DNA from 2 places in the Lactobacillus amylolyticus genome. Region 1 is predicted to be linked to the other one. Evidence: riboswitches for the same ligand, from Rfam matches in the RefSeq annotation. Region 1 holds a riboswitch; the other holds the start of a gene.
What was found. A riboswitch is a leader RNA that binds a small molecule or an ion and turns the genes downstream of it on or off. The one in region 1 is predicted to bind FMN.
Positions count from the first base shown of each region.

Region 2: another riboswitch for FMN. It lies ahead of ribD (bifunctional diaminohydroxyphosphoribosylaminopyrimidine deaminase/5-amino-6-(5-phosphoribosylamino)uracil reductase RibD); the one in region 1 lies ahead of D0Z64_RS03740 (ECF transporter S component).

Region 1 is NZ_CP031835.1:735,183-745,119, forward strand. It holds gene rpsA (30S ribosomal protein S1) at 1-631, opposite strand, end outside; gene cmk ((d)CMP kinase) at 685-1,374, opposite strand; gene D0Z64_RS03735 (SAG1386/EF1546 family surface-associated protein) at 1,424-1,912, opposite strand; gene D0Z64_RS03740 (ECF transporter S component) at 2,015-2,695, opposite strand; FMN riboswitch at 2,782-2,896, opposite strand; gene D0Z64_RS03745 (pseudouridine synthase) at 2,925-3,644, opposite strand; gene scpB (SMC-Scp complex subunit ScpB) at 3,645-4,226, opposite strand; gene D0Z64_RS03755 (segregation and condensation protein A) at 4,228-4,959, opposite strand; gene D0Z64_RS03760 (hypothetical protein) at 4,952-5,305, opposite strand; gene xerD (site-specific tyrosine recombinase XerD) at 5,314-6,213, opposite strand; gene D0Z64_RS03770 (CvfB family protein) at 6,206-7,090, opposite strand; gene pyk (pyruvate kinase) at 7,206-8,975, opposite strand; gene pfkA (6-phosphofructokinase) at 9,005-9,937, opposite strand, start outside.
Region 2 is NZ_CP031836.1:157,956-167,892, forward strand. It holds gene D0Z64_RS08080 (extracellular solute-binding protein) at 1-521, opposite strand, end outside; gene D0Z64_RS08085 (LacI family DNA-binding transcriptional regulator) at 720-1,673, shown strand; partial or broken gene D0Z64_RS08090 (DNA-3-methyladenine glycosylase I) at 1,725-2,122, opposite strand; partial or broken gene D0Z64_RS08095 (putative quinol monooxygenase) at 2,135-2,469, opposite strand; partial or broken gene D0Z64_RS08100 (transposase) at 2,853-3,386, shown strand; gene D0Z64_RS08105 (IS110 family transposase) at 3,527-4,729, opposite strand; FMN riboswitch at 5,395-5,509, shown strand; gene ribD (bifunctional diaminohydroxyphosphoribosylaminopyrimidine deaminase/5-amino-6-(5-phosphoribosylamino)uracil reductase RibD) at 5,613-6,677, shown strand; gene D0Z64_RS08115 (riboflavin synthase) at 6,670-7,281, shown strand; partial or broken gene ribA (GTP cyclohydrolase II) at 7,271-8,449, shown strand; gene ribH (6,7-dimethyl-8-ribityllumazine synthase) at 8,459-8,923, shown strand; partial or broken gene D0Z64_RS08130 (GNAT family N-acetyltransferase) at 8,971-9,474, opposite strand; partial or broken gene D0Z64_RS08135 (FAD-binding oxidoreductase) at 9,609-9,937, opposite strand, start outside.

The DNA.
Region 1 (9,937 bases):
AGTTAATTAAGCGAGATACTTTACCTTCGATAACATCACCAACAACTAATTGTGAAGCAACCTTATCAAATGCTTCTTCACGTTCTTCTTCAATTAAATCCTTGTGTGAAAGAATCAAACGGTTCTTGTTAGGATCAATTTCAGTAATCTTAAGCTTCATAGTCTTACCCATGTATGGCTTAAGATCTGAAACATAGTGGTTTGAAATTAATGAAGCTGGTAAGAAACCTCTAGTACCAACGTCAACAAGCAAACCACCACGAACTGATGAAGTTACAGTACCTTCAATTGGAGTACCTGCTTCATAGTCCTTTTGCAACTTGTTGTAAGCTTCTCTTTCCTTTAAGCGAGTTAATGAGAAGAAGAATTCACCGTTTTCCTTATCTCCACCAGCTCTTCTTAAAACTAAAGCCTTGAACTTGTCGCCTGTTTTTACTAAATCGCGCAAATCAGCGTTGCGATCTGAAGTGAATTCACGACGGGTAATAACACCTTCGACACCAGCGTTTTCTACACCAACATCAATTTGGCCGTCTTCAATGTCTAATACTTCGACATCAACAATATCTCCGACCTCAACTCCTTGCATTTGCTTTAATGCGTCTAAAAATTGATTACTGTTTTCTGACATATGTACCTCCCAATATCATGTCCCATTTTAAAGGAAACTGAGATATTTTTCTACTATTTTGTGCTATTTTCTTCAATTTTTTTTGATTTTTTTATTTCACTTAAAATTCGATCGACAACTTGGTCAATTGTCATGCTAGTTGTATCAACTTCAATTGCATCATCTGCCTTTTTTAATGGCGAAACTTTACGGTGAGAATCTTTATAATCTCTAGCTGCAATATCCTTCTCAATTTGATCAACGGTCTGATCAGATTTAATTCCTCGTTGTTTTAAATCAAGCAAACGACGTTCTGCTCTTGAACGAGCCGAAGCAACTAAAAAGATTTTGACTTCAGCATCTGGCAAAACCGTAGTTCCAATATCACGGCCATCCATGATTACATCAGTCTTGCCTGCCATTTGTCTTTGCAAAGTCGTCATCTTTTCACGTACTTTAGGCAAAGCAGAAACTTGTGAGACATTGGCAGAGATCTCAGGAGTTCTAATTTCGAATGAAATGTCCTTTCCTGCAGAATAAACTTTTTGTTCGCCGTTTTCTGATTTTAATTCAATGCCATCTTGATCAATTGCCTTTAAAATACCACTTTCATCACCATAATCTAAGCCATGATTGCGTGCAATTACAGTGCATGCTCTATACATGGCACCTGTATCTATATATAAAAAAGACAATTTCTTGGCAATAATTTTTGCTACTGTACTTTTTCCTGCTGAAGCAGGACCATCAATTGCTACTTGCATTCTATCTAAAAAAGAGACTTTACGGTCTCCTTCAATCCTTTCCTAATTTTTATTTCAACTTAAGAGTATCACCGGCTGCAATATTAGAAGTATCGGATAAATTATTCAATTTTGCTAACTCATCAACACTCATGCCATATTTTTCAGCAATGCTAGTTAATGAATCGCCATCTTGTACAACATAGGTAGCTGGCGTACTATCGCTTGAGTTGCTTGAACTGCTTTGTTTAGTCGTTTCGGAGCTCTTTTTAGCTGATTGCTTGGCTTTAGATTTAACAGAAGAACTGCTGCTTTTCTTTGAAGTCTTATTTTCAGAACTAGATTCAGTCTTCTTTACTTTTTGAACTTCAGTTGGCTGTTCAGTCTGTTGAATATGCTGTGATGCAACTTTATGCACTACAGGCACCAAAACTGCCAAGATAATAATTAAAACACTGATTACTATGCCCCAGTGTCCGCCCGACTTTTCATCTTCATTGGCTCTGCTCTCAGTGGGTCGCTCATAATGTTTATAAGGACCTTTTGGATTGTTATCCATTTGGCTTTCCTCCTATTTGTTGACTAAACAAATTTTAGCATAGAATAGGTCTCAGTGAAGCCAAATAAAATAAAAAGACGCATTAGATTGCGTCTTTGATAGCTATAGGTTAAATTTCTTTTGTACAAACGGTTTAATATTTTTTAAAGTTGCTTCAAACAAAATATATACAACCACCGAGTTAACTGCACCTTTGAGCAAATTGAACGGAACAATAATTCCAAAAATATAAGCCTGCATTGATGGCAAATGAAGCAATCCTCCCAAATAATTCTTTACAGTAAAGTTGTATAAGGCCTGATAACTTGAAATTGCGGGGATTTTTGCCATCGATGTCAATGCATATACAGGAGTTAAAATGAATGCATTCGTTAAAGCCAGAACAAGCGTCATCATTAAAATTCCAAGTATTAAGCCCAAAATGGGTTTGAGCCGATTCGAAAGTGAGTGCCGATTCTCTTCTGATACTTTTTTTGATAAAAAATAAAATGGCAATGCAAACGATAAACTTGCCAAAAAGGCAGCTATTTGTCCCACAATTGTCGGTAACGCGAAACCACCGAAAATTAAACTACATAAAGTCCTAATCAGTGTAATGAGCACTCCTGCCCAGGCACCAAACAAAAAGGTTCCAATTGTAATAACCACATCTGAAAAATCAAATTTTAGAAATCCTACGCCAGGAATAATTGGAAACTCAAATTTTTGAACAACGAATGCAATTGCACCAATTAAAGCAAATGCAATCAAATTGGTTAGATTGCTAGAATGCTTACGCTTCATATTTACTTTCCTCCTAAGACAAAAACAAAAAGTCTGTTGCTGAAGCAACAGACTTTTAAAAGCAAGTATAAATTTCTTTTAAGTTGGTCTGTCTTCTTCCATCTAGACTTTAACTATCGGTATTCTTTCGAAATTCAACCACTCTCGTGGGTCGCGGACTTTACCGCCGGTCGGGACTTTCACCCTACCCTGAAGACAACACACTAATATTTAATTGTTCAATCTAAGTTTAGTCAACCTGTTTTAATCTGTCAACTTCTTCACGCGTTAATTCGCGATATTGTCCAGAAGTAAGCGCATGCAAATCCAAAAAAGCGTAGCGCTCTCTGGAGAGTTTTTCTACAGGATGACCAACGGCTTTAAACATTCTTTTGACTTGATGGTAATGACCTTCGTGAATGGTTAATTGAACAATTTGATTGTTCTTCTTTTGATTTGTCTTTAAAATCTTCACCTTGGCTGGTGCACATTTTCTTCCATCCACTTTGACACCCTTTTTAAGCGTCATAATTTGATCTGGTTCCAAAATTCCCTCTATTTTTGCCACATATACTTTAGGAACTTCGTTTTTGGGATGCATTAACAGGTTGGCTAATTTGCCATCATTTGTCATCAACAGCAAGCCAGAAGTATCGTAATCGAGACGACCTACTGGATATAAACGATATGGCAAATCCTCAAAGTAATCGACTACTGTTTTTCTTCCCTTATCGTCATGAGCTGTCGAAACGACACCACGTGGTTTATAAAAAAGATAAGTGTGCAGACTTTCACGTTCAATTGGTTCATCATCCACGGTGATCGTACTAAATGTATCGACTTTGGTACCTAATTTAGTCACTAATTTGCCATCAACTCTTACACGTCCAGCTACAATCATTTTTTCTGCTTTACGTCTAGAAGCGATCCCAGCCTCTGCAATAACTTTTTGCAATCTTTCTAAAGTCATCTATTCTTCTCCTTTTTGATCAGAATCATTCTGTTCGAAATCTAGTCTTTCATTTTCAAAATTCTCATCTTCAAAATCTTCAATTAAAGGCAAATCAGCCAAACTCTTGAAATTAAAATACTGTAAGAAATAATCTGTCGTTACATATAAATTTGGATGTCCTGGTGCATCTTTTTTGCCATTTGCTTTAATTAATCCCCGCCAGACCAAAGTTTGCAAAGCACCTGACGAGTTTACACCGCGAATATCATCAATTTCTACTCTCGTAATTGGCTGACGATATGCCACAATTGAAAGAATTTCAAGTGCGGATTGGCTCAATGTTTTAGTCAAATCTTTTGAAAAGTACTTTTCGATTATTTCGCCCGTATCGGGGTTAGTAGTCATTTTGAATAAATCATTAATTTGAATTACCTGCAAGCCAGAATCAGGATCATTTTCGTATTTTCGTTTAAGCTTAACCGTTAAATTATTAAGCTCTGTCTCAGTTACATGCAGCAATTCACATAGATTATTAATGCTTAAACCATTATCACCTGCTATATAGAGCAATGATTCAAGTTTTCCTAATTTTGTTGACATGCTAATTTTTTCTTTCTATCTCTAAATCACCAAAAGTACGGTTTTGTTTTAATACAACTAAGTGCTTTTTACATAATTCAAGGCTTGCTAAAAAGAGCCCGATTACATCGGACAAATTATTCATTCGCGGCACACAGGAAAAGAAACTTACTTTGCCTTCTTTATCAATTCTGTCTTTTAAGTAAGAAATCATTTCACCGATTGGCGTTTCCTGCACTTTAATTGCTACTGAACTGGGTTGTTTAAGTTTCATTTTGTGGATGATCATCGCAAAAGTTGCGCCCAATTCTTTTTCAGTAATTTGTCCTAACGGTAATGGTTGAATTTTTTGATCTTTAGAAATACTTGGTTCCTTTGCAACAACAACTGGGGCTTCTTCATTTTTTTCTTTAAAAAAGCTTGATATCTTTTTAAAAACAGAATACTGCACCAGTTGTTGAACCAGTTCATCTCGCGGGTCTTCCGCTTGTTCATCATCGTCAACAAAATCATTTTGAGGTAAAAGATATTGCGATTTAATCCGTAAAAGAGTGGATGACATTACAAAATATTCTCCAGCAATTTGTAAATTTAATTGCTGCATCTTTTTTAAATAATCCAGATACTGACTGGTAATTTGGGCAATTGGAATATCATAGATATCAATTTTCTGTGATCTGATCAAATGAAGCAAAAGATCTAATGGTCCTTCAAAGTTAGGCAGTTCTAATGTTAAATTATCTTTTTTAGTCATTATTCTTGTCCAGCTTCAATAAATAAGTAAATTCGGGCAAAGCCGTGATTTTTTTATTTGGATAATTATCCTTTAAATCAGACAGAATTTTTCGTTCATGCTCTTCATCACGATATCCTGGTGCTAGCGAAAGATAGCGAATTACAATAAAATGATCATCATTTTGCGTACCAATCACACCAATAATGTTCGATTCATCATTACGATACAGAAAAAGCTGAAAATCATTCTTGGCCTGATTTAATCTCATTTCATCTTTTAAATTGTCAAGATTTTTAAAGTCCGGTAAATAAGACAACAACCCCATTGTTGTTTTTTCAAAATCTTTTTTATATTGAATTAGCATCTAATCACCTAAGCCCTTGGATGTGTTTCTCTGTACACCTCAAGAATATGTTTTTGTGTCAAATTAGTATATATCTGAGTCGTACTGATATCGGAGTGACCTAATATTTCTTGAACAACCCTTAAATCCGCACCATTTTCTAATAAGTGCGTAGCAAAAGTATGTCTTAAAGTATGAGGAGTAACGTCCTTATTGATATTTGCAAGCTGGCAGTAGTGTTTAATAATTTGCCATACAGCTTGACGGGTTAAAGAACCACCTCGATTATTTAAAAAGACAAATTCTGTATTTCTTCCTTGTTTTAGAACTAAAGATTCACGAACTTCTTTTTCATATTTTGCAAGCCAATCCAAAGCAATGTTGCTTACAGGAACCAGACGTTCTTTTGACCCCTTGCCAAACACCTTGATCAATTTCAAATCTGGATGAACATCTTCTAGCTGTAAATTGATTACTTCGCTAACCCGCATTCCAGTTGCATACATCATTTCTAATAATGCGCGGTCACGCAGACCCAACTTTTTCTCAACGTTTGGGGCAGCTAACAGCCGATCCATTTCATCTTGTGTTAAAGCAACTGGCAAACGCCGCTGCTTTTTAGGAGAATCAATTTCAATCATTGGATTTAATTTTTGAATATTTTGTCTAGCAAGCCACTGATAAAACTTGCGTAAACTAGAAATCATACGACTGATCGAACTTGAAGCTTTATTTAAATCTTTTTGCCTTGCTAAAAAAGCATCTATTTCGACTGCCTCAGTCGGCCAAGAATCTATTTTTTCCTGTTGCAAGAAATTTAAAAACTCTGTCAGATCCTGTCTGTACGCAGTTATCGTATTTTCGCTTAATCCACGTTCAATTTGTCCAAAACGCAGATAATCTTCAATTTGATCATTTAATTTAGTCATCTTTTTGTTCAGGATCTTTAATTAAAGTAATAGTTCCGTTCTCTTTATCTTCAACAACCAATTTTGCCTTTAATAAGTGGCCCAATGCACGTTTAAATGCTGATTTTGAAATGCCAAAATAGTTCTTAATTTCTTGAGCGTCTGACTTATCATAAAACGGTAAAGTTTTGGTCTCTTTACGACGCAAACTCATCAAAATCATTTGTGCATCATCATCGATTTCTTCAAAGGCACGCGGCAAATTGCTTAAATTAAGTCGACCGTACTGACTAATGCCAATTACCCGACCTTTAAATTGCTCACCTAAGTGCAAAGTCCTACCCATTTGTGATTCAGGAACAAATCCAAGATAATATTCATTCGTTAAAACGAATGCACCTATTTCTCTACTTGAGTAAACAGTCGCAAATACATTTTTGTTGTTCATATTGTTTGGAAAACTTGCAGACAATTGTTCGAAAATATTTTCATCTGCTAGTTTTGCCCAAATTCGTTCTTTTTTGTCAGTTTCAAGACGAACTAAAAGACGATCGTCTTTTCGAGGCCACCTTTCTTTATCCAGTGGCAAATCATCCATAGAAACAACGATGTCTTTATCTGGTAAGCCTACATCAACGAAAACTCCTAAACCATAACGAACTTCGGTTACCTTGCCCCAGCCATATTGATCTGGACCAGCGAAAGGCAAAAATTGCGTCATTTCACGTTCATGATTCTTATTATCATAAATAAAACCTGTGACTTGATCGCCAACTTTAGGAATTTCATCCTGAGTTAGCTCATGTTTTTTTAATTCATAAGTAATTCCATCAATTTGGACAAAAAATGCATTTTCATTTTGGTCGGTTACTTTTCCAGTTTGAATAGTTCCAAGCATATTAATCTCCTACTTTACATATTCCTTTTACCAGTATACCCAAAATTTGGGCAAAATAAAATAGCCAGCCGCGCTAGCTGACTATTTTATTTACTTTTTAATTAATCTTAATTGATTAAAGGTTTGAGATTTCACCTTGGTAAATAGCACCACGACGTGCATCAACAGTGATAGTAGTACCATCAGAAATCTTATCAGTTGCATCAGTAGTACCAACAACAACTGGGATACCTAATGACAAACCAACAACTGCGGCATGTGAAGTCAAACCAGAAGCTTCAACAACTAAGCCTGAAGCCTTCTTAATAGCTGGCATGTAGTCAGGGTCAGTTACCTTAGAAACTAAGATGTCGCCTTCCTTAACTTTGCTGTTAGCTTCTTCAGCTGAGTTAGCAACTACAGCCTTACCAACAACTGAGCCATTACCTACACCTAAACCTTGTGCAAGCTTGTTACCAATGATTTGTAACTTCATTACGTTAGTAGTACCAGATTCACCAACTGGAACACCAGCAACGATAATTACAAGGTCGCCATTCTTAACTAGGCCCTTTTCCTTAGCAACTTTAGCAGCCATTTCGAACATGTCATCAGTTGACTTAGGTTTTCTAGTCAATACAGGAATTACGCCCCAAACGATACCCAATGAGTGTTGGATCTTTTCATCAAAGGTCATAGCAATAATGTCTGCATTTGGACGGTACTTAGAAATCATACGAGCAGTGTAACCTGACTTAGTTGCTGCGATGATAGTCTTAACGCCCAATTCTTGAGCAGTACGTACAACTGATTCACCAATAGCTTCAGTAACGTTTGAGCCCTTGTATTCTTCGAATCTTTGAAGAGCTAAAGTGTTACGCTTAAGCAATTCCTTTTCAGTACGTTCGTCAATTTCAGCCATAGCCTTAACAGCTTTAACTGGGTACAAACCATTTGCTGATTCACCTGAAAGCATAGTTGCGTCAGTACCATCAAGAACAGCGTTAGCAACGTCAGAAACTTCGGCACGAGTTGGACGTGGATTTTCTTGCATTGAGTCAAGCATTTGAGTAGCAGTGATAACTGGCTTACCAAGCGCATTAGCTTTCTTGATCAGGTCCTTTTGTACAAATGGAACTTCCATGAATGGAATTTCAACACCCATGTCACCACGAGCAACCATCAAACCATCTGAAACTTGTAAGATTTCGTCTGCGTTGTCAATACCTTCTTGAGATTCAATCTTAGGGAAGATCTTAACGTAGTCAGCACCTGCTTCTTCACAAAGCTTACGAATATCTAAGATATCTTGAGCCTTACGTGCAAATGAAGCAGTAATGAAGTTAATACCGTGTTGTAAACCAAACTTAATATCGTTAGTATCCTTTTCAGTGATACCTGGAAGGCGGATTTCAACACCTGGTGCGTTAACACCCTTCTTTGAACCGATGACACCGGTGTTTTGAGCTTCACAAACAAGTTCTCTCTTAGCATCATCCTTTTCCTTGATCAAAAGGTCAACCAAACCATCATCGATCAATACGTGACCACCAACATGGGTATCATCGTACAAACCTTCGTAGGTAACGTGGATCATGTCCTTGTTACCTTTCTTGGTATCATCCATAGAAATACGGATCTTGTCACCAGTGTTAATAGTGAACTTGCCGCCTTCTTGTTCGGTGGTTCTGATTTCAGCACCCTTAGTATCAAGGTCGATACCAAGAAGCATGCCAGTATCCTTTTCCACTTGACGAACCATCTTCATACGTGCCAAGTGTTCTGCGTGATCACCGTGTGAGAAGTTGAAACGGAATACGTTTGCACCAGCTTTTGCTAAAGCAGTAATAGTTTCAATATCGTTTGAAGCTGGCCCTAAAGTACTAACAATCTTAGTTTTCTTCATTATTTAAAAAATCCTCTCCAAAAAATCGACTAATCTTTAGTCATTTCTTCATTAACATCCAACAGTGAGTAGTCGCCTTCATGTTTACCATCAAACAGATCAAGAATGTCGTGGGTATTTAACTTACCATTCTCCATGCCGACAGCTAACCCGCCTTTACCATCAAGAAGTAAGTTAACAGCATAATTACCCATCTTAGTAGCATTTACTCTATCTGCGACAGTTGGTGAACCACCACGTTGCATATGGCCAAGTACATTAGCACGAGCGTCAAAGTCACCGTACTTCAAAAGTTCTTTTCTGAAGTCATCAGCACTCATAACACCTTCAGCTAATACAACAAGACCATGGTCTTTGCCATCAGCAAAGCCTTGCTTAAGAGTCTTAGCAATCTTCTTGATATCATAGTCACGTTCAGGAACAACGATTGCATCAGCTCCACTAGCTACACCAACACGCATTGCAATGTCGCCGCATTCACGGCCCATTACATTAACAATGAACACGCGGTGGTGACTGCTTGCTGTGTCACGAATCTTATCGATTGCGTCCATAGCAGTACGACAAGCAGAATCATAACCGATAGTATATTCAGTATAAGGAATGTCATTATCAATAGTTCCTGGCAAACCAACTGAATTAATACCAAGACGTGTTAAAGCTAAAGCACCGTGGTAAGATCCGTCACCGCCAATAACGATAACAGCATCAATACCGTGCTTTCTTAATTGCTCTGCACCCTTCTTTTGCACATTTTCTTGTGCAAATTCAGGATAACGTGCAGAATACAAGAAAGTACCACCTTGGTTGATCGTATGGTCAACGTCTTCCGCAGTAAGCGGAACGAAGTCACCTGCAACCAAGCCAGCAAAACCATAACGAATACCCATTACTTCAAGTCCGTGATGGATTGCAGTCTTAGTAACCGCTCTGATTGCTGCATTCATACCAGGGGCGTCGCC
Region 2 (9,937 bases), on a different replicon from region 1:
TTCACAATTTGTTCGAATTGAGCCCAAGTCTTAGGTGGCTTAATACCTAACTTTTTAAATTCAGTTGCATTGTAGAAAAAGCCATAGACATTAGCACTAAGTGGAACATTATAAATCTTGCCATTTACTTTGAAGGAATCAGCATAGTGATTCTTAATGTTCTTAATATATGGTGCATGCGTCATATCTAAGAAGTAGCCAGCTTTAGCCCACTCTTGGAAGTCAATATTTTGCGGATAAATATTGATTACATCTGGTACATCCCCAGCTAAAATTCTTGTTTTAAGAACAGTACCTGGATTTGGGACATCCACTTCTTTAACGCGAATGTTAGGATTTTTCTTTTCGAAATCTTTGATGATTTCTTTCAAAGTTCCTGACATTTCCTTCTTTTGGTTGAAGTATTCAATTGTAACTTTCTTGCTTGAACTGCTATTTTGCTTTTGACCACAAGCTGACAAGCTAAGTGCAGCAACAGCAGTTAGGCCAGTTAAAGCTACTTTTCTCAGCCACTTATTCATATTGATCACTCCTCATCAAAATAACTAAACCCGCTAAACTTTCCTCTCTGGAAAATTAAAGCGCTTTCATTTGATACACTTATCATACCGCAATGTGTAATTTTTACAACCTATTTACAGAAATTTACACATTTATTTTCACATTAGTGCTATAATGATTAGGCTATGAAAGCGATTCTTTAAGATGGGGATGTAATTATGACTGCTACGATCAAAGAACTTGCAAATGAGGCTGGTGTTTCAATTGCAACTGTCTCACGTTTTTTAAATCAAAATGGCTATGTTGGTCCAAACTCGGCTTCTAAAATTCAGTCTGCAATTGATAAGTTGGGTTATAAGCATAAAGATCCCATTTTAACAACTAAAATGAAAGTAATTGAAGTAAACTTTCCTAACATTGATAACCCATTTTATGCGGAATTATTTCAAAATCTTTCTACCTATTTAAAAGAAAAAGATTACGATTGCATCCTTCATTTGGATCATTTTCACATTGAAAATTTTGATTACTTTTTAAAGAGATTCCAAGAGAAAAAGATTTGTGGTTTAATTACAAGTTCACTGCTCAATATTTCTAAAAAAGATTTGCAACCTAATCTGCCGATTGTCAGTTTTGATCGCAAAATTAGTCCATCAATTCCGACTATTCAGTCAAACAACTATGATGCAGGGATGCAAATCGCACAATTCATTTTAAGAATGGGTAAAAATAAAATCGCAATTATAGCTGGAGCTAAAGAAGATTACTATCCAATTAACGATCGCATTAAGGGCATGATTAAAGTCTTTAATACTTATCACAAAGAAGTTGATTTGACCTCCTTAAACGCTAGCGATTCAATTATTGCTAAAAAAATTACAATTCAGCAAATTCTCAAACATACTCAATATGAAGCAATTTGTTGTACGGATGATATTACAGCGTTATTAGCAAAACAATGTACAGATGATTTAGGATTGACTCCTGTCATTACGGGATTTGATGGTACAATTTTGATCCAAAATCTGTTTCCACATTTAATTACTGCTCAGCAGCATATCAAAGAACTGGCTGAATTGATGAGTGACCTGCTTCTTCATCAAATTAATCAACCACATGAAAAACTAGAAAGTGTTTACACTCTGCCGGTTAGTTTAATTAATCAGATCTAAAAAGATCCTCAGAATTTTGTTTAATTCTGAGGATCTTTATTTTTCTATTTACATTTGCTCAAAATGATGAACAATCGGTTGAGGCAGATAATCCGTTAAAAATTTCGAAAAAGTTTTGCCAGATCGATCCATTTAACAAGCACACGCACATTGTTAATCGCTGCATTAATTTTCAATTTATTACGAATAATGCCTGCATCATCCATCAATCTTCGAAAATCTGTATCTGTAAATTTTGCCACTTTCTCAACTTTAAAACCAGCAAAATCCTGGCGGAAATTCTCACGCTTATGTAAGATTGTTGACCAAGAAAGTCCAGGTTGAAAACTCTCAAGCACTAGCATCTCATAGAGATACTTTTCATCTAAATTTAGTTTGCCCCATTCCTGATCATGGTAATTGCGATAAAGCTGATCATCAGTTTCGCCCCAAGGACAGCGTTTGACCATTTCTTGTTTTCCTTATTTCCGAATAAATTTATCGTCGCTACTTGGTTCTTCAACAGAAACAAACCGTTCAACTTTCATGTGCAGATCATATTTTTCACGCAAAGCAGCTAACTCTTTCATCATTGGTGAAGCATGGTGCTTGTCAATCGCCTTTTGGTCTTTCCAGCTGTCAATTAACAGCACTGTTTTAGGATCATTTGCTGGTAAGCTGGTAAAAAGTAATCATAGCGTTCATTTCCATCTTCTTCACGAATTCGCTTAGCAATGCCACTTGATTCCATTTCATTCATAAACTTGCGGGCATCCCCGTTTTTACCGGTATAGTAAAGATTAATGGTAAGGCTCATATTAATTCCTCCTATTTGAATTAAGAAGCATGTACTTTTTCTTTTATTTTAGCAAATTTGTCTCAGAACCGATTATTAAAAATACTTTCCTACGAAAAAAGCTCAAGAACTGCATCTTTAGCAATTCTTGAGCTTTTATTTTTGGCTCTATAATTTTTCCTGTTGATGGCTTATCTCTGTGATAAGCTGTTAACAGGTTTTTATTTCAAAAAAAAGAGGACATAGTCCTCTTTTATAAAAATCTATCAGGCCGTTCTGCTTCAGCCGGCCAATTATTATTCGTTTATTTAAACAGAGAGTCCTCTGCCGCTCACATAAAAAAGCCCAATGCCACGCCAAACACTACTGTATTTACAATGCTTCCAAGAGAAAGGTGTTCACCGCGCTCATTCAATTCTCTGCGTGTCAGAGCCATAAAGACATTTGACAAGCAATCCCGAGAATACAAGCTTTTGAAATCTCTATGGAGGCTCTATTTGAAAAAATATGATGATTTGGACAAGATTCATCCGCGCTACAATTGGCACTACATGGATTCGCTTACTCAGGAGCAGATTGTTATGCAAGAAATTAGTCCTAATACGACGCTGGAAAATTCATACAATCGAATGCAGGATTTCTTTACAGCCTTAGAAGACAATGACAGTCAGAAGCTTAAAAGAATCATCTGCTCAAAAAAACCGGTGGGCGGTCTAATGCATAAAACGCTTTTAACGTTCAAGCATAATTTAAAGGCCGTATTAAATGGAGCACAGTCAAGCTATTCCAATGGCTGCCTAGAAGGCTTCAACCGCAAGATTAAACAAATTGAACGAACTGCCTTTGGTTATTCTGATTTTATTAATCTCTTAACAAGAATCAGACTGGAAGAAAACAAAGTCAAAGAAAAAGGATTAAGCAATTTATTAATTGCTTAATCCTTAAACTTTACTCTTCATCAACAGGAATTCTTATAGAATGTCAAGCATTACTACAGAGAAAAAAAGAGTATACTAAACATAGCCCCAAAAGACTAGTCTTTTGGCAGTTTTTTCACTTATTATGTGCTAAACATCTATTAATTAATCGCCTTAGAATAATTATAAAGTTGATGTGTGTGGACCAAATTTATAATAGTGCGATTCAAATGATTGGCGCATGCTATTAAAGCTACCTTGTCATGCTTATTGAAAGGCGGCTTTTTTAATTTGTAATAGTAATCAATTAAATGATTTTGAATTTTGCCTTGATTTCTTAACATACTTCGAATCATGTCTGTTTCAACAGCTCTGCCTTGACTACTACCTCTACGATTAATTGTATCGCCTTTAATGTATTTACCAGACTGATATCTATTTAAATCCAAACCTAGGAAAGCATTGAGTTGTTTATAATTATCAAAGCGAGCAATATCACCAGTAAAGCCTAATAATAGAGCGCTATTTAATTGACCGGCTCCGGGAATACTGGAAATAACTTTGAAATCATCCAAGCCAACAGCCGTCTTGATTAACTTGTTTTGAATATAGGCTATTTCTTTATTGTAGCTTTCTATCTCATCGCAATATTCTGAAATAATTTCAATTTCTAAAGAATTTGCTGGAACAGCAGGATAAGAATCTTTAGCTGCTAACCAAACTTGAGCACAATAACTTTGAATTACATCTTTATGTATTCGCCTGCTAACAGATTGGTAAACTCTAGTGGTCATTTCTTTAAGAGTTAATCCTACCAAAAAGTCAGGATGACAATACATTCTAAATACTTGAAGGGCTAAAACTGCATAAGCATTTTTAAAAATCTGATTTAGTTCTGGGAAAGTAAGCTCTAAGCTAGAACGAAGGAAATTAAGTATTCTGGTTCTACATTTAATTAACTGCTTATATCTCAAAGATAAAATCCGTAAAGATTCATACAACGAATTAGATTGTTTATTACAGTGATTCTTTATTTCCGCTAATTGAGTTTTACCCAATAAAGCTAATTTAAATGAATCATTCTTGTCAGTTTTATTTCTTCTCAAAGAAGCCATTCTTAATTTTGCTTCTAGGGGATTTAGCTCATAAAATTTGACCTTTTTATTTTTTAAATAAGTAGTAAGCTGAGCCGAATAAACACCTGTAGTTTCAAATATTATTATTGTACCGGGTTTAATATAAGAATTTAATATTTGGAAACCGCTCTTATTATGCTTAAATTTAAAAGCTATTTCTTCCGCTTCTTTTGTTATCAAAGTGGCATGACTTTCACCTTGACTAACATCAATACCAATAATATTCACCTAATCACCCCGTTTTAAATCAATTGAGGCAAATATTTATTTTCAGCTCCATTTCTTGATTATACGATCTCTGAGATCCACACCCTTAATCTAGTTTGATTGAAAATAAACATTTATGGGCCCGTTTGACAGTCGAATTTAATATTCCATTCTGTTGTCGACCTCAACCTCAATCTAAGTATAAGAAAAAAGGTAGATAAAAACATCGTCATGTTTCTATCTACCTTTATACTTTAGGGTGTTTGACAAAGAGCCCGAAAAATCAACTCCATCAGGTAGTTACATAAACATTATCTAGTAGTAAATTAACATATCCTCATAAAACAAAAAACAAAATAGGAAAATTAAACAATGTTATCTCGATGGATCAGATCCTCTCTTTCTGCTTTTTCCTTAAAACTCTGTCTTGTATTATAAATATTTTCGTCAAAAAACAGCGAAAATTTATAATTTACTGTTAATTATGAAGATGATACTAATTTCAGTAATTTAATATATACTTTTTTAATCTTGTTCATAATCCATTTACTAGCAAAAAACTCAAAAAATTTTTCTTCTCTTAAGCTTAGGTACACTTGAGATTTTTAGTTTTTGCACATATTATTTTATAAATTTCATGTTGACATAATATAAGTAAGCGTTTTACTATAAAAGCGAATTGAATAAATGTTCTTCGAGGCAGGGTGAAATTCCCGACCGGCGGTAAAGTCCGCAACCCGCATATGCGGTGGAATCCCATTTGGGTACCGATAGTTACAGTCTAGATGGCAGAAGAAAGATAGGTCTACGCTTTTTTGTGTTGGATTTATTTAACTCTACGATAAATAATTGGAGTCTCGAGAAATCGAGACTCTTTTTTTGTTCTTAAAGGGAATGAATTTAAATGGAAAATGATAAATACTTCATGCAATTAGCTTTGCAAGAAGCATGCAAAGGTAGACATCAAACTTGGAAGAATCCTCTAGTTGGTGCCGTAATTGTTAAAGATAATCATGTTTTAGCTACAGGCTATCATCATCATTTTGGTGAGCAGCATGCTGAACGTGATGCAATTTCCAAATTAACCCCAGAACAATTATTCAATTCAACACTTTATGTAACTTTAGAGCCATGTAATCACTTTGGCAAACAACCACCATGCTCACAATTAATTGTTAATAAGCATATTAAGCGCGTGGTAATTGCCCAAATTGATCCGCATAAATTAGTAACTGGAAAAGGAATTGCCGCTTTAAAAGAAAATGGTATTCAAGTTGCTACAGGAATTCTCGCAAATGAGGCACGAAAGCTAAATGAGCACTATACCTATTTTTACGAAACGAATCAGCCGTGGATTACGGTTAAGCAAGCTATTTCGCTTGATCATAAAGTTGCAGTCAGAACAAATCAGCGAACTAAGATCACCAATGATTTAGTTTATCAAAAAGTCCACAGCGAGCGGGCTGATTATCAGGCTATTGTAATTGGCAGCTCTACAGCAATTATTGATAATCCTAGTTTATTGACCAATGTCTATACCGATTACTCACCTATTCGCATCGTACTTGATCGGCGTGGACGATTATTAAAGCATCTTGATTTAAAACTATTTACTGATCAAAAAGCGCAAACTTGGATTTTTACTGAAAATAAGTCATTATCCTCGCATCCCTTTAACAACAAATTCGTACATTGTTTTTTCAGTAAAAATGACAGTATTGGCGCCATGATTAACGAACTTAAAAATCAAGAACTCCAATCGATTTACGTTGAAGGAGGACCTACCTTGGAAAAATCATTTTTAGATAATTATCTTGTTAACGAATTAATTACTTACATTGCGCCTGATTTACTTGGAGCAAACGGCGTTTCTGCAGTTTCTCCTTCTTCTTTTCATCATTTCAGTGATGTGAAAATTGATAAGCTTAATAATAACGTTCGGATTGATGAAAGGAAGCAAAATGTTTAGTGGCGTAGTTGCTGGCAAAGCAGAAATTGCCAGCATTAATAAAAAAGACGAAACAATTCAAATGACAGTTGCCTACACACGGAATCTTTTAACAAATATCAAAATTGGTGACTCGATTTCAATTAACGGTACGTGTTTAACAGTAGAAAAATTTAATGACCATCAATTTCAAGTAACGATGATGCCACAAACTTATGAAAAAACCACCTTCAAAAATCTTCAAGTTGGTGACAAGGTTAATGTCGAACAAGCAATGAAAGCTGACGGACGTTTTGAAGGACATATTGTTACTGGTCATATTGATAATGTTATTAAAGTTGCTAAGAGAAAAATCAACGAAAATGCAATTGAACTTTGGTTTACTATTCCAGCTAGATTAGAAAGCCAAATCGTTCCTCAAAGAAGTGTAGCCTTAAATGGTGTAAGTTTAACTGTCATGGACGTTAAAAATCACAAATTTTTAATTGGTTTAATTCCTCATACTCAAGACAAAACTAATTTAGCTCACTTACAGGTCGATGATGAAGTAAATCTTGAAACCGATATTTTAGGCAAATATGTACAAGCAAATTTAAATAAGGAGAAATTTCAAAATGGACGTTAAAAAAATTCAAAATGCAATTCAATGGATGAAAAATGGTGGTTTAGTAATTGTTGCTGATGATGAAGATCGTGAGTCTGAGGGTGATATGATCGGAATTGGCTCTAAAGTTACTCCTGAAAACGTAAACTTCATGACTAAATATGCTCGTGGTCTGCTCTGCACAAGCGTCGGTCGTAAAGTAGCCGAAAGATTAGAGCTTCCACAAATGGAAACAAATAATACTGATCCATATGGCACAGCTTTTACAATTAGCGTTGATTACAAAACGACAACAACTGGAATTTCCGCATATGATCGTGCCGCAACTATTAAAGCAATTGCCGATCCCAGCTCCAAGCCTGAAGATTTCTTCCGCCCTGGTCACTGCTTCCCTCTTGTTGCTAAAGATGGTGGCGTTTTAGAAAGAAATGGTCACACTGAGGCCTCAGTAACTTTAGCTAAGCTTGCCGGCGAACCCGAAGTTGCCTATATTTGTGAAGTTATGAAAGCTGACGGCCATATGGCTCGTCGTCCGCAGCTTCGTGAAATTGCTAAGGAACATCATATGCCATTTTTAACTATTGCTGAATTACAAGAATAAGTTAAAAGTCTTGCGAGTAAACCTTCAGAATTTGTAAATTTTCCAACTAAATACGGTAATTTTAAAATTAAAAGTTTCGCTGGTGAAGATCTCGCAATCTTAAAAGGAAAAATTGATCCAAATAAGCCTATGCTCGTTCGTCTTCATTCTGAATGTATGACTGGCGATACATTCGGTTCAATGCGTTGCGATTGTGGCGACCAATTACACAATGCTATGAAGCAGATCGAAGAAAATGGCAATGGTTTAATTCTTTATCTGCGGCAAGAAGGACGTGGAATTGGTTTAAGCAATAAACTAAAAGCTTATGCTTTGCAAGATCAAGGTTACGATACTTACGAAGCCAATAAAATTTTAGGTTTTGAACCAGACGAACGTAAATATCAATCAGCTGCTAAAATCTTGAAAGAATTAGGCATCTCGCGTATTAATCTTTTAACTAATAATCCAGACAAGATTGATCAATTAGAAGAATATGGTATCAAAGTCGAGAAAAGAATTCCATTAGAAATTCCAGCCAATAAAATTAATCATGATTATTTAGTAACTAAACGCGATAAATTTCATCATATGTTAAAAGCAATATAAAAGGAAAAAATGACAAGATACGAAGGAAAATTTCAAAATAGTAATGCAAGAATTGCAATCGTTGCTTCAAAGTTCAACGAAATTGTTACTCATCATTTAGTCCACGGAGCTCTAGCCACATTAAAGCAGTTCGGTATTAGTGAAGAAAACATTGATGTATATTGGGTTCCTGGGGCTTTTGAAATTGGTTTTGCTGGCAAAAAGATTCTTAATAGCAATAAGTATGACGGCATCATGACCTTAGGAGCCGTAATTAAAGGCGAAACAGATCATTACAGCATGATTATTCAAAATGTTACTAATGCAATTATGCAAATGAATTTAGAAACTGAAATTCCCGTTACTTTTGGAATTTTAACTACCGAAAATATCGAGCAAGCTTTACAGCGGTCAGGTTTAAAGGTCGGCAATGAAGGCAGTTCAACGGCACAAAGCTTATTAGAAATGATTTCATTAAACAAATTAATTGCATAAAATAAATCATATCATAGTAAAACGCACCTCTAATGAGGTGCGTTTTACTATTTCAATTCTTTCACCATGTTATACATAGTTTCACCTTCGGGTGTTGGAATATTATTGGCTTTGCCTTCATTTGTATATCCATTTAATTCATAAAAAGCTATCAACGGTGTCAAACAATTAAGCGAAATCGCCTTTCTTCCCTGCTTTTTGGCTACTTCATCCATCTTCTTCAATAAGTGACTGGCAATTCCATTAAGACGATATTTTTATCAACGATTATAGACAGAATCATCTGATATAGATCAATTCTTGCGATTAGGATGATTGGCAAAATAAATTTCATCCTCAATATATCGTTTAGAAAAAGCTGGGCCAAAAGTATAGCCAATAACTTGATCTTTTTCTTTATCCTCCGCCACCAAAAAAGGTATCAGGATAATTTTCAATGCGGCCAATCATATCCTTTTTAGTTATATCTTTTTCATATGAAAGGCTTCAGACTCTAAATTTACAACAGTATTCAAATCATAATTTTTCACGTTGCGATAAATTATTTTCATCAATATACTCTCCTAAAATAAATTTATTTGACGCATTTTGACAGTCTCATTTGTTAGTATTAATGGCGATATATTTTATCAAAAAGGCCCAAAATTCAAAAGAAATTCTGGACCAAAAATTATTTTATAAAACTTTATTTATCTTTTAAAGGAAATGCCTTATCTGGATTAATTACTTCATTTGGATCAAAGACATGTTTAATCCTCGTTAATAATTCTACATAATCTTTACCATAAAATTTTTCAAAGTAATCTTTTCGCGCATATTCAATTCCATGTTCGCCGGACATATTGCCATCCACTTCACGTGCTTTCTTATAAAGTTCTGAAATAACCAGATGACTCTTTCTAGCAAATTCTTCCTTTGAATCATTATCTGAACAAAGATAAATATGCAAATTACCATCACCAGCATGTCCAAAATTAGGAATTCTCATTCCAACTTCCTGTTCAAGTTCTTCTA